DNA from 2 places in the Pelomonas nitida genome. Region 2 is predicted to be linked to the other one. Evidence: riboswitches for the same ligand, from Rfam matches in the RefSeq annotation. Region 2 holds a riboswitch; the other holds the start of a gene.
The links. Region 2 has a riboswitch for cobalamin ahead of ACG00X_RS18645 (TonB-dependent receptor domain-containing protein). Riboswitches for the same ligand answer to the same signal wherever they lie in the genome.

Region 1 (14,775 bases), on a different contig from region 2:
TGGCGCCGCCGGCCCATGTCGTGGCGCTGCTCGGCACGGCGCTCGCGGGCACCGAGGCGCATGCCGTCACGCTGCCCGAGGACCAGGCCGAGGCCATGGTCCACATCTACGACGCCGACGGCCTGCGCGCCACCGGCCCGGCGGTGCTGGTGCGCAAGAAGCTCGGCTCGGCCGTGTCGCTGCACGGCACCTACTACGTCGACCAGGTCAGCAGCGCGTCCATCGACGTCGTCACGACGGCCAGCCCGTTCAAGGAGACGCGCAAGGAGTACACCGTCGGCGGCGACTACCTGGTGCGCGACAGCATCGTCTCGGTGTCGGCGACGCAAAGCAGCGAGTCCGACTACAAGGCCCGGACCGTCAACGCGGACGTGTCGCAGGACATGTTCGGCGGCATGACGACGGTGTCGCTGGGCTACTCGCGCGGCACCGACGACGTGGGCCGCAAGGATGTCGGCTTCTTCGACCATGCCCGCCACTGGCGCTACCGCCTCGGTGTCACGCAGATCCTCTCGCCGACCTGGCTGATGACGCTGAACGGCGAGGTGGTGTCCGACGACGGCTACCTCGGCAACCCCTACCGTTCGGCGCGCGTGGGCGGCGCCTTCGTGCCGGAGAACGACCCGCGCACGCGCTCCAGCCGCGCGCTGCGTGTGGGCACCACCGCAACGCTCGCCCCGGGCAGCGCGGTGCACGGCGCCTACCGCTATTTCTGGGACAACTGGGCCATCCGCGCGCACACGCTGGAGGGCGGCTACAGCCGCTACTTCGGCGACAAGATCCTGGCCGACTGGACGGTGCGGCTGCATTCGCAGAGCAAGGCGCTGTTCTACAGCGACAACGCGCTCGTCGACACGGTCTATCTGTCGCGCAACCGCCAGCTCAGCACGTTCAAGAACCTGGGCCTGGGCGCCAAGCTGACGTACGCGACCGGCAAGGTCGGCGACTACGACGTGAAGCTCAGCGCTGCCTATGAGCTGCTGCATTTCAAGTACAGCGACTTCACCGACATCCGCACGGGCAGGGCGTACGCGCTGAACGCCCACATCCTGCAGCTGTTCGCATCGGCCACATTCTGAGGAGAAGGCGATTGAACGCCCACGCCCTGTTCGCTCCCTGCCTGCGGTTCCTGACCGCCTGCGTCGTCGTGTGCTCGGCCCTGGCGCCGGCCCGGGCGGCTGAAGCCGTGGCGGCGTCTGCCGCCGCCGAGCCGGCCGTCGCGGCTTCCGCCCCCGACACAGCGGCCTCTGCGCCCGCCGAATCCCAGCGGCTCGACGAGCGCATCCAGGCGGTCAAGGGCGATGTGATCCGCCTGAACCGTGACCTGCTGGTGCTGGAGGAGGAGCTGCTGTTCCCGGCCAACACGCAGGTGGCCGTGTTCGTGTCCATGGACGTGGGCAAGCTGTTCGAGCTCGACTCGCTGCAGGTGAAGCTGGATGACAAGCTCGTCGCCAGCTACCTCTACTCGCCACTGGAAGTGCAGGCGCTGCACCGGGGTGGCATGCAGCGCGTGTATCTCGGCAACCTGAAGTCGGGCACGCACGAGGTGGTGGCGTTCTTCACCGGCAAGGGGCCGCATTTCCGCGACTACAAGCGCGGCGCGACGGTGAAGTTCGACAAGGGCACCGAGCCCAAGTACATCGAGCTGCGCATCAAGGACTCCACGGGCAAGTTGCAGCCGGAGTTCGACGTCAAGGTCTGGCAGTAACGGCCCGCGTGCGCATGCTCCCGAGCCGTTCTTCCGATCGCACCGCGCGCCGCTGGCGGCGGGCGGCTGCCGTGGCGATGCTGGCCTGCGCACTGGGCGTGGCGCAGGCGGCCGATGCGCCAGTGTCTGCGGCTTCAGCGGCCAGGCCGGTGCAGGACCCGCACTACGGCGACACGCTGTTCCAGTTCTATCAGGACCACTACTTCACGGCCCTCACCGGCCTGATGGCGTCGCAGCAATTCGAGCGCGTCGGCCACCATGCCGACGACGCCGAGCTGCTGCGCGGCGGGCTGCTGCTGTCCTACGGCCTGCATCGCGAGGCCGGCGGGGTGTTCGAGCGCCTGCTCGACAAGAGCGCCGCGCCGGCCGTGCGTGACCGGGCCTGGTTTTTCCTGGCCAAGATCCGCTATCAGCGCGGCGTGATGCCCGGGGCGCTGGAGGCGCTGGGCCACATCGGCGGCCAGCTGCCGCCGGAGCTGGACGAAGAGCGGCTGCTGCTGCAGGCCAACGTGATGATGGCGAGCCAGGACTACGCCGGGGCGGCGCGGCTGCTCGGCGGCGCGGCCCAGCGCCCCGGCGCGGGGCTGTACGCCCGCTATAACCTGGGCGTGGCGCTGGTCAAGGGCGGTGACGCCACCACCGGCCTCGGCTGGCTCGACGGCGTGGGGCAGGCCGTGTCGCCGCCCATGCCGCCCACCGAGGAGTTCCGCAGCCTGCGTGACCAGGCCAACCTGGCGCTGGGCTTTGCCGCATTGCAGGGCGACAAGCCGGAGGCTGCGGCCACCTATCTGCAGCGCGTGCGGCTCGACGGTCTGCAGGCCGGCAAGGCATTGCTGGGTTATGGCTGGGCGCTGGCCGCCGCCAACAAGCACAGCGAGGCGCTGGTGCCGTGGAACGAGCTGCTGCGCCGCGACGCCCACGACGCAGCCACGCTGGAGGCGCGTCTGGCCGTGCCGTTCTCGTACGCCGAGCTGGGTGCCTTCGGCCAGGCGCTGGCGCGCTACAACGAGGCCATCACGGTCTTCGACCAGGAAGACGCGGCGCTGGACGATTCCATCCGCGCCATCCGCGCGGGCAAGCTCATCGACGGCCTGCTCGCCGCCAACCCCGGCGTCGAGATGGGCTGGTTCTCGGGCATCCGGCAGCTGCCCGACATGCCGCATGCCGGCCACCTGACCGACGTACTGGCCCAGCACGAGTTCCAGGAGGCCTTCAAGAACCTGCGCGACCTGCGCTTCCTGGCCGACAACCTGCAGGGTTGGCAGGACAAGCTCTCGGTCTTCGACGACATGCTGGCCAACCGCCGGCAAGCCTATGCCGCGCGGCTGCCCCAGGTGCTCGCGCAGGCCGGCACCAGCGGGCTGGGCGCGCTGGCGCAGCGGCGTGACGGCGTTGCAGCGGCGCTGCAGCGTGTCGAAGAAGAGGTGGATACCGCCGCGCTCGCCACCAGCGCGCAGCAGGCATTGATCGAGCGCGTGAAACGCGTCAACGACGGCCTCGCGGCGGCGGGCGCCGATCCCGCGCTGGACGGTGCGCGCGAGCGCGCCCGCATGGCCTCGGGTCGCCTGACCTGGGAGCTGGCGCAGGACCACGTGGCACGCCTGTGGGCCGCACAGAAGGACTTGCGTGTCATCGACCGCGAGCTGGGCGAAGCCCGCCAGCACGACGTCGCGTTGACGCGTGCGCAGGTCGAGGAGCCGGCGCGGTTCGACGCCTTCGCCCTGCGCACCGCCGAGCTGGCGGCCCGCATCGCGGCGCTGATGCCGCGCGTGACCGAGCTGGCCCGCCAGCAGCAGCAGGCCGCGCAAGACATCGCGGTGGCGCAACTCGTTCGCCAGAAGGAGCGCCTGGCTCTCTACAGCACGCAGGCGCGCTTTGCCGTGGCGCAACTGCATGACCGGGCCAGCGTGTCCAGGGAGGCCGACCGTGCGCCCAAGCCCTAGTCTCATCCTGATGCTGCTGTGCGGCCTGGCCGGTTGCGCCAGCCGCCGCCCGGCCGTGCCGGAGACGCCCACGCTCAAGACGCTCGCCGGCCGCAGCGTGACGGTCGAGCAGGACCGGGGCGTGCCGCCCAGCGAGGACCAGACCATTGCGGCCTACCGCAAGTTCCTGGAAGTCGCGCCGCGCGCACCGCAGCGCGCGGAGGCCATGCGCCGCCTGGGCGACCTGGAGATGGACAGCGCCGACAACCGCTCGGCGGCCGGCGCGGCCGCCGCCAACCCCGATTACGCAGCCGCCCTGGTGCGCTACCAGGACTACCTGAAGGCCTACCCCAAGGACCCGGGCAACGACCGCGTGCTCTACCAGATGGCCCGCGCCTACGAGCAGGCCGGTCAGCTGGAAGTGGCGATGGCGACGCTGGACCGGCTGGTGGCCGAATTCCCGAAGACGGCCTACCGCGACGAAGCGCAGTTCCGTCGCGGCGAGATGCTGTTCGCGATGCGCGACTACGCCCGCGCCGAGCAGGCCTACGGTACGCTGCTGGCCGGCCGCGGCGCCAACCCCTTCCAGGAGCGCGCCACCTACATGCAGGGCTGGTCGCGCTTCAAGCAGGCCAAGCTGGAGGAGTCGCTGCAATCCTTCTTCGGCGTGCTGGACCTGAAGGCCGACGTGCTCAGCCAGCCCGGTGAGCTGCAAAGCCTGCCCGGCCTGACCCGTGCCGACCGCGAGCTGCTGGAGGACACCTTCCGCGTCACCAGCCTCAGCCTGGCCAACCTGCAGGGCGCTGACGCCATCCAGGGCTACGTCAATTCGCCGCAGCGGCGCAGCTACGAGTTCCGCGTCTACGAGCAGCTCGGCGAGCTCTACCTGAAGCAGGAGCGGCTGAAGGACGCGGCCGACACCTTCGGCGCGTTCGCGCGGCACGACCCGCTGAACGCGCAGGCGCCGCTGCTGCAGGCGCGGGTCATCGACATCTACCAGGGCAACGGCTTCGTCAACCAGGCGCTGGCGGCGAAGAAGGACTATGTCTCGCGCTACGGCGTGGGCAGCGAGTTCCGCCAGGCCAACCCCGAGGGCTGGGAAAAGGCGCAGCCGCTGGTCAAGACCCACCTGACCGAGCTGGCGCGCCATCACCATGCACTGGCGCAGAAGAGCAAGGCCTCGGCCGACTACCAGGAAGCGGTGCGCTGGTATCGCCAGTACCTGACGTCATTCCCGAACGCACCCGAGGCGGCGCAGAACAACTTCTTGCTGGCCGAGCTGCTGTACGAAGACAAGCGCTACGCCGAGGCGCTGCCCGAGTATGAGAAGACGGCCTACCAATACCCGGCGCACGCCAAGAGCGCCGACGCCGGCTACACGGCGCTGCTGAGTTACGCGGCGCTGGAGAAGGGCGCGGCGGCCGCCGATCAGCCGGCGCTGCAGAAGGCCGCGGCCGCCAGTGCGGCACGCTTTGCCGACGCCTTCCCGGGCGACCCGCGCACCGGCGCCGTGCTGACACGTGCGGCCGAGCAGTGGTATGCACTGGGCGACGGCGAGCAGGCCGCAAAGACGGCCGGCCGCGTGCTGGCGCTGCAGCCGCCTGCCGCCGCAGCCCAACGCCGCGTTGCGTGGACCGTGGTCGCGCACACCGCGTTCGAGCGGGGCGAGTTCGCGCAGGCCGAGAAAGCCTATGGCGAGGTGCTGGCGCTGACGCCTGCCAACGAGGCCGGCCGCCGCGAGCTGGCCGAGCGCCTGGCCGCGTCGGTCTACCGCCAGGGCGAGCAGGCGCGTGCGGGTGGCCAGGCGCGTGAAGCCGTGGCGCACTTCATGCGCATCGGCGCCTTGTCGCCAGACTCCGCCGTTCGCGCCACGGCGCAGTACGACGCCGCCGCCGCGCTGATCGGCCTCCAGGACTGGGACGCCGCCGCCAGCACGCTGGAAGATTTCCGCAGCCGCTATCCGCGCCATAACCTTCAGGCTGACGTGACGAGCAAGCTCGCCTTCGTCTACACGGAGAAGGGCAGCTGGGCCCAGGCGGCCGGCGAGTACGAGCGCCTGGCGGCCGCGCAGCCCGACGCCAAGCAGGCACGCGCCGCGCTGTGGCAGGCCGTGCAGCTGCGCGAGAAGGCCGCTGGCAAGACGCCGGACGCCATGGCGCCCGCCGCCCGCACGGCGCTGGCCCAGGCCTACGAGCGCTACGTGAATCAGTTCCCGCAGCCGCTGGAGACGGCGGTGGAGGCACGCTACCGGCTGGCGATGCTGGCCCGCGCCGACGGCAGCGCGGCCCGCGAGCTGGCCCTCATGCGCGACATCTACCAGGCCGACCAGGCCGGTGGCGCCGCACGCACGCCGCGCACACAGTTCCTCGGGGCGACCGCCGCGCTGGCGCTGGCGCAGCCTACCGTCGACGCCTACCGCAAGATCGCGCTCGTCGAGCCGCTGGCCAAGCAGCTCAAGGCCAAGAAGGCCAAGATGGAAGAGGCGCTGAAGGCCTACGCGGTGGCGGCCGACTACGGTGTGGCCGACGTCGTGACGGCCGCGTCCTACCAGACGGCCGCGCTCTACCAGGACTTCGGCAAGGCGCTGCTGGACTCGCAGCGGCCCAAGAAGCTGTCGAGGCTGGAGCTGGAGCAATACAACGTGATGCTGGAGGAGCAGGCCTACCCCTTCGAGGAGCAGGCGACGGAGCTGCACGAGGCCAACGCCCGCCGCACGACGCAGGGCATCTACGACGAGTGGGTCAAGAAGAGCTTTGCCGCGCTGCGCGAACTGCGCCCGGTGCGCTACGGCAAGGTGGAACGCAGCCAAGGAGGGGTCGATGCGATCCGCTGAGCATCGGGCCGGCGCCCATCGTGTGCACCTGCGTGTGGCGGCGCTGTTGGCCGCCCTCGCGCTGGGCGGCTGCGCCAGCCTGCCGAGTTTCTTGAGCGACACCCGCGTTGCCGCTGCACCGGCCGCCGCGGCGGCTGCATCGGCGCCGCAGGCGGCGGGTGCCGGTGAGGCCGAGCCGCAGGTCGTCGTCACGCCGGCAGCGCAGCGCGCCTTCGACGAGGCGCGTCGCCTGATGCGCGCCGGCCGCCTGGACGACGCCGAGCGCGTGCTGCTGGCGTTGACCAAGTCCGACCCCGACCTCGGCGGGCCGCATGCCAATCTCGGCGTCATCTACCGCGATCGCGGCAACCGCCTGGCGCCGGCGATCGCCGAGCTGGAGACGGCGGTCCGGCTCAGCCGCCGCCAACCCCTGTTTCACAACGAGCTGGGCGTGGCCTACCGCCAGGCCGGCCAGTTTGACAAGGCGCGCCAGGCCTACGAGCAAGCCCTGGCACTCGACCCGAACTGCGCGCCGGCCGTGCTGAACCTCGGCATCTTGCAGGACATGTACCTCGGCGACGGCGCGCGCGCGCTGGCGCTGTACGAGCGCTACCTGGCGCTGACGCCGCAAGGTGACGCCGCCGTCACCAAGTGGGTCGCCGACCTGAAGAACCGCAAGCCGGCAGCCGCTGCCGCCGCGAAGAAGGAGACCCCATGAGGTGTTGGCCCCCGCTCGTCATGACGGCCCTGGTGCTGCTCGCCGCCAGCGCCCGTGCGCAAGACCGCGCCGAGATCGACCAGACCAAGATCATCGGCAACCGCGAACTGCCCAAGGTGCTCTACATCGTGCCGTGGAAGAAGCCGCTGCCTGGCCAGCTGTCCGGCCGGCCGGCCGCCAGCGTGCTCGATGAAACGCTGGCACCGGTGGACCGCGACGTTTTCCGCCGCCAGGTGCAGTACCACGCACAGGCCGGCACCGCGCCGGCCGCACCGGCTGCTGCCGCCCCCGCCATCCCGCCAGCCCGCCCCTAACTTTCGTATCCGTCTTTTTCAGGAGAAGCCCATGAGCGTCGTCGATTTCGCCGTCAAATTCTTTCAGGACAGCGGCGTCGCTATCTATTTCAGCATCGCCATCATGGCGGTGGGCCTGGCGATCGCGATCGAGCGCTTCATCTTCCTGCGCCAGGCGCGGGCCGACAACCGCAAGCTGTGGGCCAAGATGCTGCCGGTGCTGCAGAGTGGGCGGTTCAAGGAGGTGCACAACATCGCCACCAGCTCCGAGGCGGCCATCGGCAAGATCGTCGTCAACGGCCTGGAGCGCATGCAGAGCCCGGGCCGCCGCGAAGACTTCGATGCGGCGATGGAGGAGGGCATGATGGAGATCGTGCCGCGCCTGGAGAAGCGCACGCACTACATCGCCACGCTCGCCAACGTGATCACGCTGGTCGGCCTGCTGGGCACCATCATCGGCCTGATCAAGGGCTTCACCGCCGTGGCCGCCGTCAATCCGGCCGAGAAGGCCGAGCTGCTGTCGGCGTCGATCTCCATCGCGATGAACAACACCGCCTTCGCGCTGTCGGTGGCCATTCCGTTCCTGCTCATCCACGCCTTCCTGCAGGCGCGCACCAGCGAGATCGTCGACGGCCTGGAAGCCGCCAAGATCAGCTTCCTGAACGTGACGGGCCGCATCCGCGCCGAGCAGCAAGCCGCGTCGGGCCGCTGAAGTGGCCATGCCGAACCACCCAGTTCAGGAGGCTTGATCATGCCGGTTCGCCGTCCGCGCAAGCACGTGGTCCATCTGGAAGTCACGGCGTTCATCAACGTCATTGTGGTGCTGGTGCCCTTCCTGCTGTCCACGGCGGTGTTCTCGCACCTGGCGGTGCTGGACCTGTCGTTGCCGGCCAAGAGTTCGGGGCCCGAGCAGATCGATGCCGACAACCTGCTCAAGCTCGAGATCGTCATGCGCCCCGACGCGCTGGAGGTGGGCGACCGCATCGGCGGCCTCATCCAGCGCATCCCGTCCACGCCGCAGGGCTATGACCTCGCCACGTTGTCCACGCTGATGCAGACCATCAAGGCCAAGCACCCGGCCACACGGTCGGCCAGCGTGCTGGCCCAGCCCGACACCGCCTACGACAACCTCGTGCAGGTCATGGACGCGGTGCGCCAGGCCCGGCCGCCCGGTGCCACCGGCAAGACGCCCGACATCGAGCTGTTCCCGGACATCTCGATCGGGGACGCGCCCACCAGCGCACGCAAGAACTAGCAAAGGCCGCGCATGAAACTGACGCCTGTCCAGAAGCGTGCCGCCCGCCTCGCGCGCAACAACTCGGGGCTCGACATGAATCTGGTCGCCCTGATCGACATCTTCACCATCCTGATCTTCTTCCTGATGTCCAGCACGGGCATCGAGACGCTGACCAATGCGCGTGCCGTGAAGCTGCCGATGTCGGTGGCCGAGAAGACGCCGCGCCAGACCATCGTCGTCTCGGTCAGCGACACGGAGATCGTCGTCGAGGGCCGCAAGGTCGCCGACGTGGCCGACGCGCTGAAGCTGCAGGACGACCTGATCCCGGCACTGAAGGCCGAGCTGGACCTGTTGGCCGCACGCCCCGTGCTGGGTGCCGACAAGGACGGGACCAGCAAGGCGGTGACCATCCTGGGTGACAAGCACATCCCCTACAGCCTGCTGCGCAAGGTGATGTACACCGGCGCTCGCGCCGGCTTCGTCGAGATCGCCTTCGCCGTGCAAAGGAAGACCTGACCATGTCCGCGCTCGCGATTACGTTCCGCCCGGACGTGCTGGCCTGGGCCGACGTGCCGGAAGACGATGCCCGCTATCGTCGCATCCTGCACACGGTGCTGGCAGCGGTGGCGGTCGTGTGCCTGGTGCTGCTGTTCATGCCCAAGCCCGTCGTCGACCGCGCCAAGCCGCCCGAGCTGCCGGCGCGCCTGGCCAAGCTTATGGTGGAGAAGGTGGAGAAGGAGCAACTGCCGCCGCCCGTCAAGCCCAAGCCGGAGGCGCCGACCCGCGACGAGCCCGAGAAGGCGCAGGAGCCGGCAGCCCGGCCACTGCCCAAGGCGCCGCCGCTGCAGGGCGCACCCGTGCCGGAGGCTCGCAATCCGTTGCCCGACCGCGCGCCGGGCGAGGTCGCGGCCGCGCGCCGCAAGGCGGCCGGCGTGGGTCTGCTGGCGATGAAGGACGAGATCGGTGCGCTGCATGCGGCGCCGGCCGCCGTGCAGCTCCGGCAGGACATCAAGCAGGGGCCTGGCGTGGGCGCCGGTGTCGGCCCCGGCGTGGGTGCCGGCAACGAGGCCGGTCTGCCCGACCGCAACATGATCACCTCCAACGCGGCCGGCGGCAGCGGCGGCATCAACACGGCGGCCTACAGCCGCAACACCGGCGGTGGCGGCCTGGCCGGCCGCTCCACGACGCTGGTGGAAGGCGTGGTGGGCGGTGGCGGCGGCGGGGGTGTCGGCGGCGGCGGCCAGGGTGGCAAGGGCAACACCTTGGGCGGCGGCAATGGTGGGGCCGGCGGCTCGCTGCAGCGCGGCGGCAGCGGCAAGGCCTCGCGGTCGCTGGAGGACGTGCGCCTGGTGTTCGAGCGCAACAAGGGTTCGATCTACGCCATCTACAACCGTGCACTGCGGGAGGACCCCGCGCTGCAGGGCAAGGTCGTCGTGGAACTGAAGATCGCGCCGTCGGGCGAGGTGGTGGATTGCCGCATCGTCTCCAGCGAGCTGAAGACGCCCGAGCTGGAGCGCAAGCTGCTTGCACGCATCAAGCAGTTCGACTTCGGCGCCAAGCAGGTGGACCAGATGGTGGTGACCTACCCGCTGGACTTCCTGCCGTCCTGACGCCTCCTGGCGCGCCCGCGTGGCGTTCTCCAGGTGAGCGCCCAAGGCTGCGGTTAACATCCGCCGCGCCTTGGGTGCGCGCCGTTCTCACGAGCGGCGCGTTAAACGGGAAACCGGTGAAGCGGGCAGGTCCATCGATCTGACCGCCATTCCGGTGCAGCCCCCGCTGCTGTAAGCCTGACGATCCTGCAACCAGCCACTGTGCATCGCACGGGAAGGCGCAGGAGAGGAAGACGGCCAGCCAGAATACCGGCCCGATGGCAGATGTCAGCACCATTCCCCGGGGTGAGGGACGTCGCTGTCGGACCCGCACTGCCTGCACGCAGCACCCGGGCTGCCGATGTCGCCGCCATGTCTCCCCTCGATTGGTGTTCAGTTTGAACCATTCGACGGGAGGTATCGAATGCACATCATGGAGGGCTTTCTGCCTTTCAAGCATGCGCTGGCGTGGACGGTGGCGTCCGCGCCGTTTCTGGCTTGGGGCCTGGCTGCGGCCGGCCGTCGGCTGCGTGAGCAGCCCGATCAGCGCATGCTGCTGGGGGTCAGTGCCGCGTTCGCCTTTTTGCTGTCGGCGCTGAAGCTGCCTTCCGTCACCGGCAGCTGCTCGCACCCGACCGGGGTGGGGCTGGGCGCCTTGCTGTTCGGCCCGGCGGCGATGGTGCCGGTGGGCTTCGTGGTGCTGCTGTTCCAGGCGCTGCTGCTGGCCCATGGCGGCCTCACCACGCTGGGCGCCAATGTGTTTTCGATGGCCATCGTCGGGCCGTTCGTGGCCTACGGGGTGTTCCGGCTCGCCTGCGTGCTGGGCCTGGCGCGCAGCCCGGCGGTGTTTTTGGCCGCCTGTCTGGGCGATCTGGCCACCTATGTCACCACCTCGCTGCAACTGGCGCTGGCCTTTCCTGATCCCGTGGGCGGCGTGCTGCTGTCCTTCGAGAAGTTCGCGGGCATCTTCGCGCTGACGCAGTTGCCGCTGGCCATCACGGAAGGCCTGCTGACGGTGTTGGTGGTCAACGCGATGGCGCAATTCAACGCCCGCGAGCTGCAGCACCTGCCGGTGCTCGCGCTGCCACGCAGGGCCATGCCATGAGCAGACGCAAGGCCTGGTTGATGTGGGCCGCCGTGGTGGCGCTGACCACCGTGCCGCTGCTGTGGGTAGGCCAGGGGCCGCTCGATGAGCAGGGCGCCGCCGGCGAACTCTTCGAAGGGGCAGACGCTCGCGCGCAGCAGGCCATCACCCGCATCGCGCCCGACTACAAGCCCTGGTTCAGGCCGGTGCTCGAGCCGTCCAGCGGCGAAATCGCGTCGCTGCTGTTCGCGTTGCAGGCCGCGCTGGGGGCCGGCGTGATCGGCTATTGGTTGGGGGTCTCCAAGACCCGCGCAGCCGCCGCGCGCGGTGATGGCGAGGCGTCGGCGGCCAACACACCGCCCCCGGCCACGCCGCCGCAGCCCTGATCGCCTGCCGTGACCATTGAACGCCTGGCCTATGCCAGCCCGTGGCGCCACATGGCGCCCTCCGCCAAGGCGCTGTTTTGTGCAGCGGCCATGGCGGCAGCCTGGCTGGCCGCTTCACCGGCGGCGGCGCTGCTGCTCGCGCTGCTGCTGGCGGCCGTGACCGTGGCCGGGGCGCGCACGCCTTGGCGCGCCTACGTGCGCGTGCTGCGGGCGCCGCTGGGCTTTCTGGCGCTGTCCTGCCTCAGCATGCTGGTGACCCTGGCGCCCGGCCGTGACGGCCTGGCCTGGCGCTTTGCGCCGGAGCTGCTGCCGCAGGTGCTCATGACGGCCAGCCGCGCCGCAGCGCTGTGCACCGCCTTGCTGCTGCTGGTGCTCACGACGCCGCTCGGCGACCTGCTGGGCCTGCTGCGCCGGCTGCGTGTGCCGCCGCTGCTGCTGGACCTGATGCTGCTGGCCTACCGCATGCAGGCGGTGCTGGGCGAAGCCTGGGCCGACGGCCTCACCGCGCAACGTGCCCGCCTGGGCCACGGCACGCCGGGCCAGGCCTTGCGCTCGACGGCGCGGCTGATCAGCTGCCTGGCGGTGCAGGTCTGGGCCCGGGCCAGCGCGCTGCAGGCGGCGGCCCAGGCGCGCAACGACACCGGCGAGCTGCGCTTTCTGACGCCGCAGTGGGCCCGCAGCGGGCGCCATCATGCCGTGGCGCTGCTGGGCGGCCTGGCGCTGGTGCTGGCCGTGCTGGCCACGCGGGTTGGAGGTGGGGCATGAGCCCGCTGATCGAGCTGCGCGGCGCCACCTATCGTTACCCGGATGGCAGCCACGGCCTGCGCGACTGCAGCCTGGCGCTGCGCCCCGGCAGCCGCAATGCCTTGCTGGGCGCCAACGGCGCGGGCAAGACCACGCTGATGCTGCATCTCAACGGCTTGCTGCAGCCCGAGTCGGGCACGCTGCAGTGGCAGGGGCAGCCGGTGAGCTACGGCCGCGACGGCTTGCGCGCGTTGCGCCAGCAGGTGGGGCTGGTGTTTCAGAACCCCGACCGGCAGCTGTTCTCGGCCCATGTGGAGGAGGACGTGTCCTTCGGCCCGCTGAACCTGGGCCTGCCGGACGCCGAGGTGCGGCAGCGGGTGGCCGAGTCGCTCGCAGCCGTGGGCATGCAGGCCCATGCGCGCAGCCCGGTGCACCACCTGAGCTTCGGGCAGAAGAAGCGCGTCTGCCTGGCCGGGGTGCTGGCCATGCGGCCGCGCTTGCTGGTGCTGGACGAACCCATGGCGGGCCTGGACTTGCCGATGCAGATCGACCTGCAGCACCTGCTGGATGCGCTGGCGATGCAGGGCGTGACGGTGCTGGTGTCGACCCACGACGCGGCCTTTGCGGCCGCCTGGGCCGACGACATCCATGTGATGGCGAACGGACGTTGCCAGCTCTCGCGCGCGGCCCAGGCGCTGCTGGCGCAACCGCAGGCCTGGGCCGACGTGGGGCAGCGCCCGCCCGAGGTGATGGCCCTGCACGCCGAGCTGGCGCGCCAGGGCCTGCTGCCGGCGGCGCCGGTGCCTCGTTCCATCGAAGGCTTGTTGGCGGCGCTGCGCGCTCGCCCGCAGCCTGTTGCTACAGAAAGTTTGATCCATGAAGGCTGAACTCCCCGGCACGGTCTGGTTCGTCGGCGCGGGCCCGGGCGACCCGGAGCTCATCACCGTCAAAGGCCAGAAGCTGCTGGCCCAGGCGGGTGCGGTGCTGTTTGCCGGCTCGCTGGTGGACCGCGCCGCCACCGCCTATGCACCGCCCGGTTGCGATGTTCGCGACTCCAAGGACATGACGCTGGAGGACATGACCGAATGGCTGGTGAGCCGTGCGAGCCAGCACCAGACGGTGGTGCGCCTGCAGACCGGCGACCCGTCGCTCTACGGCGCGCTGATCGAGATGGCACGCCCGCTGGACGCGGCCGGCGTGCCGTGGCGCGTGGTGCCCGGCGTCTCGTCGGCCATGGCCGCCATGGCGGCAGCGGGTGAGTCGATGACGCTGCCCGAGGTCACGCAGAGCGTGATCCTCACCCGCGTGGCGGGCCGCACGCCCATGCCCGAGGGCGAAGACCTCGCGGCGCTGGCGGCGCACCGCACGACGCTGTGCATCTTTTTGTCCATCACGCTGCTGCACAAGGTGGAGGCCGCGCTGCGCGCAGCCGGCTGGCCCGAAGACGCGCCCATGCTGGTGGTGCACAAGGCCAGCTGGCCTGGCGAAGAACTCATCCTGCGCGGCACGCTGGCCGACATCAAGCAGCGCTGCCGCGAGGCCGGCGTGGTCAGCCAGGCCATGATCGTTGCGAGCCCCACGCTGGGCTCGCGTCATTGGGAGACGCTGGTGCGCTCCAAGCTTTACGACCCTCATTTCACCCATCGATTCCGAAAGGCCACTGCATGATCAGCCCCACCGACACCGTCCTGATCGTGGGGCACGGCTCCCGCGAGGATTCCGGCAACCAGGAGATCCTGGCCTTTGCCGACCAGTGGCGGCAGCGCCAGCCGGCGTGGCGCATCGAGGTCTGCTTCATCGAGTTCGCCGCGCCGTCGCTGAACCAGGGACTGCTCGCTGCTGCCCGCAGCGCCCGGCGCGTGCTGGTGGTGCCGCTCATCCTCAATGCCGCCGGCCACGTGAAGATGGAAGTGCCCGAAGCCATCGAGCAGGCGCGGCTGAGCTGCCCGCAGACCGAGATCCTGCTGGCGCCGCACCTGACCGCCTGCGACCCGGTGCTGGCCGTGCTGCGCCGCCGCCTGCGCAAGGCCATGCAGGCGCTGGACATGCCCGACCCCACCACCACCGGCGTGGTGCTGCTGGGGCGGGGCTCGTCTGACCGCGGCGCCAATGGCGACATGGCCAAGATGGCGCGCTGGCTGCTGGAGTCGGGCGACCACGAACTGGTGGACCTGGCCTTCACCGGCATCACCTGGCCCCGGCTGGAGCGCGTGGTGCAACGGCAGGCGCTGCTGGGCATGACGCAGATCGTCGTGCTGCCTTACTACCTCTACACCGGCACG
Region 2 (14,775 bases):
AGAGGGCGGGCGTGGTACTCATGCGTTCAGCGCGATCCAGCGCGCTTGGGCCTGCAGGATGAGCAGGCGGTGTTGGAAGACCTGTTGCAGCGCCGCGTGGGTGGCGGCGTCGCCGGGCGCGCCGCTGTGCACGATGCGGCCCTGGTCCATGACGAGCAGGCAATCGGCCTGCAGGGCGATGTTGAGTTCATGCAGCACGCTGACGACGGCGACGCCGGCGCGGGCCTGGGCCTGCGCGATGCGCACCCAGTCGCTCTGGTGCGGCGGGTCGAGGTGGGCCAGCGGCTCGTCCATCAGCAGCACGCGGGCCTGGACGGCGAGCGCCCGCGCCAGCAGCACGCGCTGGCGTTCGCCGCCCGACAGCTGGGCCAGCCGCCGGCCGCGCCAGTCCCAGCTCTGTGTCTGCGCCATGGCCTGCTGCACGGCGGCGTGGTCCTGCGCCGTGGGCGGTGCGAGCCACGCCTGGTGCGGCAGCCGCCCGAGCATGACGACGTCCTCGGCCGACAGCTCGTCCGCGTCGCCCTCGTTCTGGCCCAGCCAGGCCACCGCACGCGCGCGTTCGCGCGCCGGCCAGGCCGGCCACGGGCGGTCGTCCAGCGTCAGCTGGCCGTCGAACGGCAGCAGGCCGGTGAGGGCGCGCAGCAGCGTCGACTTGCCGGCGCCGTTGGGCCCCACGATCGCCGTCCAGCGGCCGGGCTCGGGTGCGAACTGCAGCGGCTGCAGCACGGGCCGGCCGTCGAGGGCGAGGCCGTTGAGCGCCAGGGCCAGGCGTGCCGGCGCGTTCATCGCCGACCCCCGAGGGGCAGGCCGCGCCGGTGCATCAGCCACAGCAGATAGCTGCCGCCGAGCAGCGCGGTGATGGTGCCCACCGGCAGCTCCTGCGGCGCGATGACCCAGCGCGCGGCGATGTCGGCCGCCAGCAGCAGCGTGCCGCCGGTCAGCGGCGCCAGCAGCAGCAGCGCGCCGTGCGTGACGCTGCCCCAGCTGCGCACTAGGTGCGGTGCGACCAGGCCGACGAAGGCCACCAGGCCGCATTGAGCCACCGCAGCGGCCGTGCTGAGCGACATGGCGGCGATCAGCAGCAGCCGCAGCAGTGTCAGCCGCACGCCCAGCGTGCGGGCGGTGGCCTCGCCCAGGCTCAGCGCGTCCAGCCCGCGGCTGCAGCCCAGCGCCATGGGGCCGGCCAGTGCCAGCGCCGCGAACAGCACCAGCACCGAGGTCCAGCCCAGGAAGCCGGTGCTGCCGAGCATGAAGGACTGCATGGTGCGCATCACGTCGAGGTTGATCAGGGTCAGCAGCGCCGTGCCGGAGCCCAGCACCACGCCGACGATGACGCCGGCGAGCAGCAGGCGCAGCGTCTGCTCGACGCCGCGGGCCAGCGTCAGCGTCAGCAGCACGGCGGCCACCGAGCCGATGAAGGCGGAGCCGGTCATGCCCACACGCAGCGCCAGCATGGTGCTCGCGGGCGAGATGCCCACGAAGAACAGCATCACGGCCAGCCCCAGGCTGGCGCCGGCGGAGCTGCCCAGCAGATAGGGGTCGGCCAGCGGATTGCGGAACAGCCCCTGGCCGATGGCGCCGGCTAGCGCCAGCAGCGCACCGGCCAGCCAGGCGCCCAGCGTGCGCGGCGCACGGATGTCCCACAGGAGCTGGCGCAGGCTGTCGTCGGCCGCCGTCAGCGGGCTCCAGCCGGTGCTGCCGATACTCAGCCCGAGCGCGAAAAGCCCCGCCGTGGCGGCCAGCAGCAGCGCAGCGCGGCCACGCGTGCCGACGTTCAACGCATGCCCCCGGGCGGGGCGGTGAATGCGGCGGTGGGCAGCGGCACGGGGCCGGCGGCGGCCTGGCGCAGGCAGCGCGCCATCAGCGCGGCCGCCTCCGACATGCGCGGGCCGGGGCGCACCAGCACGTCCGACTCGGCCGGCACCCACACGCACAGGCGCTGGTTCTTGACCGCCTGCAGGCCGGCCCAGCCGGGCCGCTGCGGCAGGCCGGGTGCGCTGCGCTGGCCGACCATGATGACCTGCGGGTCCGCTCGAACGATGAATTCGGGGTTGAGCTTGGGGAAGGGGCCCAGCTCCGGCGGCACGATGTTGCGGGCGCCGAGGCGGGTCAGGATTTCGCCCATGAAAGAGGCGGCGCCGGCCGCGTACGGGGCCGAGTCGACCTCGTAATAGACCGTCAGCCCGCGCGCTGCGGCCGGCAGCGTGGCGGCGCTTTGCGCAATGTGGCCGTCGATGCGGTTCCAGAGCCGGCGCGCCTCGTCGGGGCGCTCCAGCACCTGGCCCACCGTGCCGATCACGCGCTGCACATCGGTCATGCGCTTGGGCTCCAGCGCGATGACCTTGATGCCGAGGCTTTCGAGGCGATCGACGATGCGCGCGGACACGCCCAGCAGCACGACGTCGGGCTTCAACGCGGCCAGGGCTTCGACGGCGGTGTCTTCCAGCCCGCCCAGCTTGGGCAGCTTCTGGGCCCGCTCGGGAAAGTTGGAGAAGCGATCCACGCCCACCAGCTTGGCGCAGTCGCCCAGCTCGCAGACGGTCTCGGTGAGCGACGGCAGCAGGCTGACGATGCGTTGCGGCACGCCGGGCAGCGTGACGGTGGCGCCGCGGTCGTCCTTCAACGTGATCGGCGCGGCCTGGGCCAGCGCGGCCAGTGCCAGCAGCGGCGCCGCCAGCAGTCGTCGTGTCATCGTCATTCCTCGTCCTTCTCGACCGCGCGCGTCCAGGCCTGCCCGGCCACCATCAGCGTCAGGTTCTGGCTGCGCCGGGCCACGGCCTGGTTGAGCCGGCCCAGTTCGTCCACGTAGAAGCGCGCTTCGCGCGACATCGGGCTCACGCCCCAGCCCACCTCGTTGGACACGAACACCACCGGCGACGGCAGCGTGGGCAGCGCGTCCAGCAACGCCTGGCGTTCGGCGGCCCAGCCGGGCAGGTCGGGCGCGTCGTCCATCGGCATCAGCCAGTTGGTCAGCCACAGCGTCAGGCAGTCCACCAGCAGCAGCCGGCCGGGCGCGGCGGCTTCGCGCAGGGCTGCCGTCAGTGCCAGCGGTGCCTCGACGGTGGCGAAGCTGGCCGGACGGTCGGCGCGGTGCTTGTCTATGCGCGCCTGCATCTCCGCGTCGAAGGCCAGCGCCGTGGCCACGATGGTGACCGTGTGGCCGGCCTCGGCGCGCTGCCAGGCCTGCGCCAGGCGCTCGGCGTGGCGCGACTTGCCGCTGCGCTGGCCGCCGACGATGAGATGGTGGGCGGCCACGAAGCGTCCTCAGAGTTGCGGCGTGAAGCGCAGGCCGATGAAGACCTGACGCGGCGAGACGGCGTAGGTGCGCGCGGTCTCGTACTTGCGGTCGAACGCGTTGTCCACCTTGAACTGCAGGCCCACCTGGCGCGACAGCGTGTACTGGGCGTCCAGGTCCATCGTCGCGTAGCCGCCCAGCTGGTAGCCGGTGCTCAGGTTGTCGGTGCGCTTGCTGCTGGCGAGCACCTGGCCGCCCAGCGTCCAGGCGCCGATGTCGGTCTCGGCGCGCACGGTGCCATGCGCCTTGGCGCGGCGCGCCAGCAGCTTGCCGTAGTTGGCGGACGCCTTGTCGCTGTCCTTGGGCGCCTGCAGGTCCAGCGTGCCGGACAGGCGCACCGCGCCCAGTGCCGTGGCGCCGCGCAGGCTCAGGCCCTGCAGCCGGCCTTCGCTGACGTTGTCGTAGCAGCCGTAGAGGCTGGGGCAGGGGCCGGCCACGGGGGTGGGCTTGGACACGTAGACGATGAGGTCGCGCACCAGGTTGCGGTAGGCGGTGATGCTGAACTCGTCGTTGCCCGATGCGTAGTGCAGGCCCAGCTCGGCGTTGCGACCCTTCTCGGGGCGCAGCGATGCCTTGCCGCTGTCGGAGAAGCGCTGGTACAGCGACGGCGCGCGGAAGGAGGTGCCCGCCGAGGCCTGCAGGCGCCAGGCGCCGCCCAGCTTGTAGCCGCCGGCCACCGAGCCGGTGCTGGTGCCGCCGAACTCGCTGTCGCGGTCATGGCGGGCGTTGAGCTGCAGCGACAGCGGGCCGTTGGCCCAGGCCCAGCCGGCGCCGAAGGCGTCCTGGTGGCGTTCGCCGTGGCCGGGCTGCGCGGCAGAGACCAGGCCGCTGTTGTCGAGCTGGTCCTCGCGGCGTTCCAGCAGGCCTTGCAGCGTGCCGATCGTGCCCAGGTTCAAGCTGGTGTTGAAGCCGTAGGTGCGCACGCGCGTCTTCGTGACGTAGGGGCTGGGCTGGGTCTCGTAACGCTCGGTCGATTCGCCCACGCTCAGTTCGCTGCGCAACGCGTCGCTCCACTGCGCGGCCCAGGCCAGGCGGTTGGCGCGGGTGTCGGAGATCGTGCGGTCGTTGGTCTTGGCGGTTGCGCTGGAGTCGTACTCGGCGTCGACATGGCTGGTCAGCGCGCTGACTTCCACGCGGTGTTCGGCCGCCAGTTGCACGCCAAGGCGCAGGCTGGCGTTGCGGCTGCTGTAGCCGTCGTCGTCGGGCGTGAAGGTGGCGGTGGCGGCGGCAGGCCGGGCGTTGAAGCCGTTGCTGCTTTCGCGTGCGCCGGACAGCGCGTAGTCGACGATGCCGGTGCGGCCCCTGACGCTGACGTCCGCCTTGGCCAGGCCGCGGTTGCCGCCGCCCACGCCGACGTCGACGACCGGCTTGGCGTCGCCCTTGCGGGTGAAGATCTGCACGACGCCGCCGATGGCGTCGGAGCCGTACAGCGCGCTGGCCGGGCCGCGCACGATCTCGACGCGTTCGATCTGCGCCAGCGGGATGGCGTTCCACGACACGCCGCTGCTGGCCTGCGAGTCCACGCGCACGCCGTCGATGAGCACGGCCGTGTGGCGGGTGTCAGCGCCGCGCACGAACAGGCTGGTGTTGGCGCCGGCGCCGCCGTTGCGGATCATCTCGAAGCCCACCTGGCGGCGCAGCAGATCGGCCAGCGAGCCGAAGGCCTGGCGCTCGATGTCGTCGCGTGTCAGCACCGTCATGTCGGCCAGCACGTCGGACAGCTTTTGCGGCGTGCGGGTGGCGGTCGTGACGACGGTGTCGAGCTTGGTCGGGGTCTGGGCGTGCGCGGACGCAGCCAGGGCCAGCGCGGACAGAGCGAGCAGCGGCCGACGGGCCGCGAAGAAAAATTGGGACATGAGAAAGCGCAAACGACCAATCAGCCGTGCTGACCCCCGCAGCAAGGATGAAAAACGGCTTCCGCAGAAGCCCCCTCGTTGGCCGGTATCCGGGCTGGTGGCGCACCGTTCGACGCCTTCCCGGTGCGGTGCACCAGTGGCTTTGCGAGTCGAACGGAGAGGCGCGGCGGCCTCGTCCACTTACCGTTGCGGGGACAGCTCAGGTTAGGTTCACGGCGTGGCCGCTTGCCCTCCTGATTCCCGTTGAACTGCAGCCGCCGTGAAAGCGGGCGCGAGCACCAACAAGGCGCATTCTATCGAGTGGGCTTGCTGGCCCCGGGCGCGGGCTTGCTGGGTTTGACGGGCTTGGCCGTCTTCGGCGGCTTGATCTGTGTGACCGGCGGCGCGCTGGCCGCCTGGGCGGGGGCGGCCTGGCTTTGCAGCCCGATGTGCTGGGCGCGCTGGCGGCGCGCCTCGGCCTCGCTGGCGCGGCGGGCGGCGGCCAGCGCCGCGGCCTGCTTCGCGTCGGCGAGGTGGCGTTCGCGCGCGGCCTTGCTGTCGGCCGCGCTCGGCTCGTCGTAGGCCACGGCACTGGCGGCGGCGGCGCCCTGGCAGGGCGAGTCGCGCAGGTCGCGGCCCTCGGGGCCGCAGCGGTAGACATGGGCTTGCCGCACCTGGGTCTGGGCCTGGGCCTGCGCCATGACGGCGAGGGTGAGCGCGAGGGCGGCGAGCAGCGGTTTCATGAGGCCGCAGTGTCCGTCGGCGGGGCGGGCATGGGGGGCTTGGGCCGGGGCGGTTTCGCGTGAATCTTGGCCAGCGCCTTGTCCATCTCGCCGCGCAGCATCAGCTCGACGGCGCCGTAGCTCTTCTCGATGCAGTCCTCCACTGCCTGGCGTTCGGCCAGCGGCGGCTTGCGCAGCACATAGCCGGCCACCTCGGCCTTGTGGCCCGGGTGGCCGATGCCCAGCCGCAGCCGCCAGAAGTCGCCGCTGCCCAGCTGGGCCTGCATGTCCTTGAGGCCGTTGTGGCCGCCGTTGCCGCCGCCCTTCTTGAACTTCATCTCGCCGGGCGGCAGGTCCAGCTCGTCGTGGATGGCCAGGATCTCCTCCGGCGCGATCTTGAAGAAGCGCGCGAGCGCCGCGACCGACTTGCCGGACAGGTTCATGTAGGTCATGGGCTGCAGCAGCCAGATCGGGCCGCTGGCCCCGGGCGCGTTGTTCACGCGTGCCACCAGGCCGTGATAGGCCTTGTCCGGTGCGAGGCTGGCCTTGAGGCCGCGCGCCAGTCCGTCGATCCACCAGAACCCTGCGTTATGCCGCGTGTCTTCGTATTCGGCACCTGGATTGCCCAGGCCCACCATGAGCTTGATCATGCGGGCATCGTAGGGCCAGTCCGGCGGTGTCGCGTGATCCGTGGCCGGGCCCGGTGCCTAGCGCATCACCCATTCGCGGGCCGGTCTTGGGCCCAGCAACGCGCCAGCTACATTCGCCCCGGACACTGCGCGCTTCAGGAGTAGACCCGAATGCAGAACAACGAATGCCAACGCAGCAGGTCGGCCGGCAAGGTCCGGACGGGGGTGCTGATCGTCATGGGTGTTGCGGCCGTCGCACTGGCCGCGTGGTGGTGGAAGAGCCGGGACGCCGGCGTGGCGGGCGGCCCGGCCGGTGCTGCATCGGCCGCCGCCGGGGCCGGGCGTGCGGCCGGTGCCGGCGGTGCGGGCCGCTTCGGCCGCAGCGGCACGCAACCGGTGTCGGTGGCCGCAGTGCAGCGCCGTGACCTGCCGGTGGCCGTGGAGGCCATCGGGAGCATCGCGTCGGCGAACACCGCCGTCGTGCGCGCCAAGGTCAGCGGCGAGCTGAAGGCGATCTACTTCAAGGAAGGCGAGCCGGTGAAGGCCGGCCAGCTGCTCGCGCTCATCGACCCGCGCAGCTACGAGATCGCGCGCGATCAGGCGCAGGCGGCGCTGGCGCGCGACAAGGCGCAGCTCGAGAACGCCCGCGCCGACCTGGCCCGCTATAAAGACCTCGTCGCGCAGGAGGCCGCGCCACGCCAGCAGCTCGATACGCAACTGGCCCTGGTGCGGCAGCTGGAGGCCACCGTGCTGTCCGACCAGGCCACGCTGGACAACGCCAAGCTGCAGCTGTCGTACACGCGCGTGACCGCGCCGATTTCGGGGCAGGCCGGCCTGAAGCAGGCCGACCTCGGCAACAACGTGACGCCCAGCGACACCAACGGCCTCCTCAGCATCGCCCAGACGCAGCCGGCGGCGGTGGTCTTCGCCGTGCCGGACGCGCGGCTGGCGCGCATCCGCCAGCAGCTCGGTGACAAGCAGCCGCTGCCGGTGCAGGCCTGGGACCGCGAGCGCCGCGTGAAGCTCGGCGAAGGCCACGTGGCCAGCACCGACAACGCCATCGACGCGACCACCGGCACCATCAAGGTCAAGGCGCTGTTCGACAACAAGGACGGCAGCCTGTTCCCCAACCAATTTGTCAACGTGCGGCTGCAGCTGGACACGCTCAAGGGCGTGCTGGTCGTGCCGACCGCAGCCGTGCAGCGCGGCGCGCCGGGCACCTATGTCTATGTCGTGGCCGATGGCACGGTGGCGCTGCGCAAGGTGCAGGTTCTCGCGACCGACGGCGAGGCGACGGCGGTGCAGGGTGAGCTGAAGCCGGGGGACCAGGTCGTCACCGATGGCGCCGACCGCCTGCGCGACGGCGGCAAGGCCGAGGTCATCCAGGCGCCGGCCGCCGGCGCCTCGGCGGCCGGCGGGCGCGAGCGCGGCCGCAACCGCCCGCAAGCCGCGTCGGCGCCGGCCTCCGGCACCGCGCAGTGAGGCCGGGGCGATGAACCCGTCACGCCTCTTCATCGCGCGGCCGGTGGCCACGTCGCTGCTGATGCTGGCCATCGTGCTGGCCGGCGCGCTGGCCTACCGGCTGCTGCCCGTGTCGGCGCTGCCCGAGGTGGACTACCCGACCATCCAGGTCACGACGCTCTACCCCGGCGCCAGCCCGGACGTGATGACGTCCTCCGTCACCGCGCCGCTGGAGCGGCAGTTCGGCCAGATGCCGGGCCTGGCGCAGATGTCGTCCAGCAGCTCGGGCGGGGCGTCGGTCATCACGCTGCGCTTCGACCTCGCCGTGCAGCTGGACGTGGCCGAGCAGGAGGTGCAGGCCGCCATCAACGCCGGCAGCAACCTGCTGCCCAGCGACCTGCCCATGCCGCCGGTCTACAGCAAGGTCAACCCGGCCGACGCGCCGGTGCTGACCATCGCGGTCAGCTCGTCCACGCTGCCGATCACGCGCGTGCACGACCTCGTCGAGAACCGCCTTGCGCAGAAGATCTCGCAGGTGCCGGGCGTGGGCCTCGTCGCCATCGCGGGCGGGCGCCGCCCGGCCGTGCGCATCCAGGCCGACCCCGGCGCGCTGGCCACGCTGGGCCTGTCCATCGACGACGTGCGCACGGCCATCTCGGCGGCCAACGTCAACCAGTCCAAGGGCAGTTTCGACGGGCCGCTGCGGGCCTCCACGCTGGACGCCAACGACCAGCTGAAGAGCGCCAGCGAATACGCCAACCTCGTCATCGCCTACAAGAACGGCAACGCCGTGCGCCTGAAGGATGTGGCGGTGCTGGTGGACGACGCCGAGAACCTGCGCCTGGCGGCCTGGGCCGGGCAGGCGGGCAAGCCGTCGGTGTCGGCCGTGATCCTGAACGTGCAGCGCCAGCCGGGCGCCAACGTCATCGAGACGGTGGACCGCGTGCGCGCCGTGCTGCCGCAGCTGCAGGCCAGCCTGCCGGCGTCGCTCGACGTGCAGCTGCTGTCCGACCGCACGAACACGATCCGGGCCTCGGTCACCGACGTGCAGCACGAACTGCTGTTTGCCATCGTGTTGGTCATCGGCGTCATCTTCGTGTTCCTGCGCAGCCTGCCGGCCACCATCATCCCGGCCGTCGCGGTGCCGGTGTCACTGGTCGGCACCTTCGGCGTCATGTACATGGCGGGGTTCTCGATCAACAACCTGACGCTGATGGCGTTGGTCATCTCCACGGGCTTCGTCGTCGACGACGCCATCGTCATGATCGAGAACATCGCGCGGCACATGGAGGAGGGCGGCGAGAGCGTGTCGGCCTACGCCGCGGCGCTGACCGGCTCCAAGCAGATCGGGTTCACCATCATCTCGTTGACGGTCTCGCTGATCGCCGTGCTGATCCCGCTGCTGTTCATGGGCGATGTCGTCGGCCGGCTGTTCCACGAGTTCGCGATCACGCTGGCCGTGTCCATCCTGATCTCGGCCTTCGTGTCGCTGACGTTGACGCCCATGATGTGCGCGCGGCTGCTGAAGCACGAGCATGACGAAGACCACGGCCGCCTGTGGCGCCTGGTGGGCAAGGCCTTCGACGACATCGTCGCCGGCTATGACCGCATGCTGACCTGGGTGCTGGACCGTCAGGCCGCGACGCTGGTCGTCTTCACCGCGACGCTCGGCTTGACCGGCGTGCTCTACCTGCTCGTGCCCAAGGGCTTCTTCCCGGTGCAGGACACGGGGCAGATCCAGGGCATCACCGAGGCCGCGCAGTCCACATCCTTCGCGGCCATGGCCCAGCACCAGCAGCGCATCGCCGAACGCGTGCTGCAGGACCCGGCGGTGGACAGCGTGTCGTCCTTCATCGGCGTGGACGGCGGCAATACGACGCTGAACCAGGGCCGGCTGCAGATCACGCTCAAGCCCAAGGAGACGCGCGGCGCCAGCGCCACCGAGGTGGCGCGCCGCATCGCCGACGAGGCCGCCGGCGAAGCAGGCATCTCGCTGTTCCTGCAGCCGGTGCAGGACCTGACCATCGAGGACCGCATCGCCAAGACGCAATACCAGTTCACGCTCAGCTCGCCGGACTCGGCTGAACTCGCTCGCGCGACGACGGCGGTTCTGCAGCGCCTGCGTGAGCTCAAGCAGATCGCCGACGTCGCCAGCGACCAGCAGGACCAGGGGCTGCAGGCCTATGTCGACATCGACCGCGACGCGGCCGGGCGGCTGGGCGTCAGCGTGTCGACCATCGACAGCGCGCTCTACAGCGCCTACGGGCAGCGGCTGATCTCCACCATCTTCACGCAGAGCAACCAGTACCGCGTCGTGCTGGAGGTGGCGCCGCGCGACCGCGAGGGCCTGGATGCGCTGCGGCGGCTGTATGTGCCGGGCACCGGCGGCGTGCAGGTGCCGCTGAGTTCGGTGGCGCGCTTCAGCGAGCGGCTGGCGCCGTTGGCCGTCAACCACGTGGCGCAGTTCCCGTCGTCCACCGTGTCGTTCAACCTCGCACCGGGCGCTTCGCTCGGCGACGCGGTCAAGGCCATCCGCACGGAGGTCGATGCGCTGCAACTGCCGCTGAGTGTGGAGACGCGCTTCGAGGGCGCCGCGCTGGCCTTCCAGGCTTCGTTGACGAGCACGCTGCTGCTCATCCTCGCGGCCATCGTGACGATGTACATCGTGCTGGGCGTGCTCTACGAGAGCACCATCCACCCGCTGACCATCCTGTCGACGCTGCCGTCGGCCGGGCTGGGCGCGCTGCTGGCGCTGCTGGCCTTCCGGCTCGACCTCGACATCATCGCCATCATCGGCATCGTGCTGCTGATCGGCATCGTCAAGAAGAACGCGATCATGATGATCGACTTCGCCTTGGAGGCCGAGCGTGACCACGGCAAGTCGCCGCGCGAGGCCATCCACGAAGCTTGCCTGCTGCGCTTTCGGCCCATCCTGATGACGACGATGGCCGCGCTGCTGGGCGCGCTGCCGCTGATGCTGGGCACCGGTGTGGGCAGCGAGCTGCGCCATCCGCTGGGCGTGGTGATGGTGGGCGGGCTCATCGTCAGCCAGCTGCTCACGCTGTTCACGACGCCGGTCATCTACCTGGGTTTTGCGGCGCTGGCCGCGCGGCTGCGCCGCGGCAAGCCTGAAGGGGCGCCGGCATGACGGCCCCCACGCTCGCGTTGCTCGCTGCCCCCCGAGGGGGCTCAGCCTCCTTTGGGGCGGCCCGGCAGGAGGCTGCATGAACCTGTCGCGCATCTTCATCGAGCGGCCCATCGGCACGGCGCTGATCACCTGCGGCATCGCGCTGGCCGGGGCGATTGCCTACCTGCTGCTGCCCATCGCGCCGCTGCCACAGGTGGAATTCCCGACCATCTCGGTCAGTGCATCGCTGCCCGGCGCCAGCCCCGACACCATGGCCGCCACGGTGGCCACGCCGCTGGAGCGCACGCTGGGCAGCATTGCCGGCGTGACCGAGATCACGTCGTCGTCGTCGCTGGGCAGCACGCGCATCACGCTGCAGTTCGACATGGGGCGCGACATCGACAGCGCGGCTCGCGACGTGCAGGCCGGCATCAATGCGTCGCGCTCGCTGCTGCCCAGCGGCATGCCTAGCAACCCGACCTATCGCAAGGTCAACCCGGCCGATGCGCCCATCATGATCGTGTCGCTGACGTCCGACACGCTGACGCGCGGCCAGATGTACGACGCCGCCAGCACGGTGCTGGCGCAGCGGCTGGCGCAGGTGGACGGCGTCGGCCAGGTGACGGTGGGCGGCGGCGCGCTGCCGGCCGTGCGCATCGAGCTGGACCCGAACAAGCTGGCCTCGCAGGGCATCTCGCTGGAGCAGGTGAGGGCGGCCGTCGTCGCGACCAACGCCAACCGGCCCAAGGGCTTGCTGGAGACCGACGAGCGCCACTGGCAGATCGCCGCCAACGACCAGGCCCGCCTGGCCCGCGATTACGCGCCGCTGGTGCTGAGCTACAAGAGCGGCGCCGCCGTGCATCTGCGTGACGTGGCGACGCTGGAAGACAGCGTGCAGGACCTGCGCAACGACGGCCTGGCCGACGGCAAGTCCGCCGTCATGCTGATCCTGAGCAAGGCGCCGGGCGCCAACATCATCAAGACGGTCGACACGGTGCGCGCGCTGCTGCCGCAACTGCGCGCATCGATCTCGCCGGCCATCGACGTCAACGTCGTCATGGACCGCACGTCCACCATCCGCGGCAGCATCACCGAGGTGCAGCGCACGCTGGCGATCTCGTTCGGCCTGGTCATCGTCGTGGTGTTCGTCTTCCTGCGCCGCCTGCGTGCCGCGCTGCTGCCGGCGGTGGCGGTGCCGGTGTCGCTGGCGGGCACGGCCGGCGTCATGTACCTGCTGGGCTACAGCGTCGACAACCTGTCGTTGATGGCCATGACCGTGGCCACCGGCTTCGTCGTGGACGACGCCATCGTCGTGCTGGAGAACATCTCCCGCCACATCGAACGCGGCGAGACGCCGCTGCAGGCGGCGCTCAAGGGCGCGCGGGAGATCGGCTTCACGGTCGTCTCCATCTCGCTGAGCCTGATCGCCGTCTTCATTCCCATCCTGGCGATGGGCGGCATCGTCGGCCGGCTGTTCCGCGAGTTCGCCGTGGTGCTGTCGGTGGCCATCCTGGTGTCCATGGTGGTGTCGCTGACGACCACGCCGATGATGGCCGCCACGCTGCTCAAGCCGCGCGAGGCCGAGCGCGGGGCCGCCGGCCTCGGTGGGCGGCTGGCCGGCGTGCAGCGCGCGCTGATGCGCGGCTACCGGCGCACGCTGCGCTGGACGCTGCGCCACCAGCCGCTGGCGCTGCTGGCGCTGGCGGGCGTCGTGGCGTTGAACGTCCACCTCTACATGACCATCCAGAAGGGCTTCTTCCCGCAGCAGGACACCGGCCTGATGATGGGCGGCGTGCAGGCCGATCAGGCCAGCAGCTTCCAGTCCATGCAAGGCAAGTTGCGGGTCTTCCACGACATCGTCCGCGCCGACCCCGCCGTGGCCCACGTGACCGGCTTCACCGGCGGTGGTCAGCGCAACAGCGCCAACATGTTCATCAGCCTGAAGCCGCAGGACGAGCGCAAGGAAAGCGTGGACGCCGTCATCAACCGGCTGCGCGGCAAGCTGGCGCGCGTGCCGGGCGCCAACATGTTCCTCGCGCCGGTGCAGGACATCCGCATCGGTGGCCGGCAGTCCAACGCGTCGTATCAGTACACGCTGCAGGCCGACGACCTGGAAGACCTGCGCACCTGGGAGCCGAAGATCCGCCGCGCGCTGACCGAGGTGCCCGAGATCACCGACGTCAACACCGACCAGCAGGACAAGGGCTCGCAGACCTCGCTCATCGTCGACCGCGACGCGCTGGCGCGGCTGGGCCTGACGATGAACGGGCTGGACAGCACGCTCAACGACGCCTTCGGCCAGCGCCAGGTGGGCGTGATCTACAACCCGCTGAACCAGTACCGCGTCGTCATGGAGCTGGCGCCCGAGTGGCTGCAGAGCCCGCAGACGCTGGACCGGCTGATGCTGACGAACAGCGGCGGCCAGCAGGTGCCGCTGTCCAGCATCGCGCGCGTGGCCACCACCAGCACGCCGCTGGCAGTCAACCACCAGAGCGGCACGCCGGCCAGCACGATCAGCTTCAACCTGGCGGAGGGCGTGGCGATGTCCGACGCAGTGGCCGCGATCAACGACGCCGTCGCCCGCAGCGGCGCGCCGGTGTCGGTGCGCGGCAGCTTCCAGGGCACGGCGCAGGCCTTCCAGGCGTCGCTCAAGTCCCAGCCGCTGCTCATCCTCGCGGCCATCGTGACGATCTACCTCGTGCTGGGCATGCTCTACGAGAGCCTGATCCACCCGATCACCATCCTGTCGACGCTGCCGTCCGCCGGTGTGGGCGCGCTGTTGGCGCTGATGCTGTTCAAGACCGAGTTCACGATCATTGCGCTGATCGGCGTGATCCTGCTGATCGGCATCGTCAAGAAGAACGCCATCATGATGCTGGACTTCGCCATCTCGGCCCAGGACGGGGCCGCCGCGCGCGGCCGGCGCCTGTCGCCCGGCGCGGCCATCTACCGCGCCGCACTGCTGCGGCTGCGGTCCATCCTGATGACGACGGTGGCGGCGGTCTTCGGCGCCGTGCCGCTGGCGCTGGGCCACGGTGAAGGTGCCGAGCTGCGCGTGCCGCTGGGCATTTCCATCGTCGGCGGCCTGCTGCTGAGCCAGCTGCTGACCCTCTACACCACGCCCGTCGTGTTCTGCTGCATGGACCGGCTCAGCCGCAAGAAGCGCACCGCCGGGCAGCTCCACGCCTCCGCCGTTCCGGCCACGACCTGATGCTCATGCCCAAGACCGCCCTCACGCCGTTAATGCTGGCCCTGCTGCTGGCCGGCTGTGCCGTGACCTCGCAGCGCCCGCCCGCCGACAGCCCACCGCCGGCCGCCTTCCAGGGCTCGACGCAGTGGCAACGCGTGGCGCCCGACGCCGCCGTGCCCGAAGCCTGGTGGACGCTGTTCCACGACCCCGTGCTGGACGGTCTGCAGGCCGACCTCATCGTCGGCAACCAGAACCTCGCCGCGTCGCTGGCCCAGGCGCAGTCGGCGCGCGCAGTGCTACAGGCCAGCCGTTCGGCCATCTTCCCGACGCTGTCGCTGGGCGCCGGCACGACGCGGTCCGCCACGGCCGAGAATAGCAATGGCCAGCGCAGCGTCTCGAACAGCAACTCGCTGACCGCCAACGCCGCCTGGGAAGTCGACCTGTGGGGCCGGCTGGCCGAGGGCGTCAAGGCGGCCGGTGCCAGCTACCAGGCCAGCCAGGCCGACCTCGCCGCGC

Region 1: it holds a riboswitch for cobalamin, as region 2 does, so the genes downstream of both, ACG00X_RS21590 (energy-coupling factor ABC transporter permease) here and ACG00X_RS18645 (TonB-dependent receptor domain-containing protein) in region 2, are expected to answer to the same signal.

What each region holds. Positions count from the first base shown of each region.
Region 1 covers NZ_JBIGIA010000022.1:23,416-38,190, forward strand. Annotated here, with positions in the region: gene ACG00X_RS21540 (DUF3570 domain-containing protein) at 1-1,079, shown strand, start outside; gene ACG00X_RS21545 (AraC family transcriptional regulator) at 1,091-1,708, shown strand; gene ACG00X_RS21550 (tetratricopeptide repeat protein) at 1,723-3,651, shown strand; gene ACG00X_RS21555 (tetratricopeptide repeat protein) at 3,635-6,463, shown strand; gene ACG00X_RS21560 (tetratricopeptide repeat protein) at 6,450-7,160, shown strand; gene ACG00X_RS21565 (hypothetical protein) at 7,157-7,474, shown strand; gene ACG00X_RS21570 (MotA/TolQ/ExbB proton channel family protein) at 7,506-8,165, shown strand; gene ACG00X_RS21575 (ExbD/TolR family protein) at 8,205-8,708, shown strand; gene ACG00X_RS21580 (ExbD/TolR family protein) at 8,721-9,206, shown strand; gene ACG00X_RS21585 (TonB family protein) at 9,209-10,300, shown strand; cobalamin riboswitch at 10,356-10,572, shown strand; gene ACG00X_RS21590 (energy-coupling factor ABC transporter permease) at 10,704-11,384, shown strand; gene ACG00X_RS21595 (energy-coupling factor ABC transporter substrate-binding protein) at 11,381-11,749, shown strand; gene ACG00X_RS21600 (CbiQ family ECF transporter T component) at 11,759-12,514, shown strand; gene ACG00X_RS21605 (energy-coupling factor ABC transporter ATP-binding protein) at 12,511-13,380, shown strand; gene cobM (precorrin-4 C(11)-methyltransferase) at 13,370-14,161, shown strand; gene ACG00X_RS21615 (sirohydrochlorin chelatase) at 14,158-14,775, shown strand, end outside.
Region 2 covers NZ_JBIGIA010000016.1:13,498-28,272, reverse strand. Annotated here, with positions in the region: gene ACG00X_RS18670 (cobyrinic acid a,c-diamide synthase CobB) at 1-22, opposite strand, end outside; gene ACG00X_RS18665 (ABC transporter ATP-binding protein) at 19-786, opposite strand; gene ACG00X_RS18660 (FecCD family ABC transporter permease) at 783-1,778, opposite strand; gene ACG00X_RS18655 (ABC transporter substrate-binding protein) at 1,775-2,692, opposite strand; gene cobU (bifunctional adenosylcobinamide kinase/adenosylcobinamide-phosphate guanylyltransferase) at 2,695-3,255, opposite strand; gene ACG00X_RS18645 (TonB-dependent receptor domain-containing protein) at 3,265-5,151, opposite strand; cobalamin riboswitch at 5,215-5,449, opposite strand; gene ACG00X_RS18640 (hypothetical protein) at 5,445-5,873, opposite strand; gene pth (aminoacyl-tRNA hydrolase) at 5,870-6,502, opposite strand; gene ACG00X_RS18630 (MdtA/MuxA family multidrug efflux RND transporter periplasmic adaptor subunit) at 6,653-7,963, shown strand; gene ACG00X_RS18625 (MdtB/MuxB family multidrug efflux RND transporter permease subunit) at 7,974-11,090, shown strand; gene ACG00X_RS18620 (multidrug efflux RND transporter permease subunit) at 11,167-14,280, shown strand; gene ACG00X_RS18615 (efflux transporter outer membrane subunit) at 14,286-14,775, shown strand, end outside.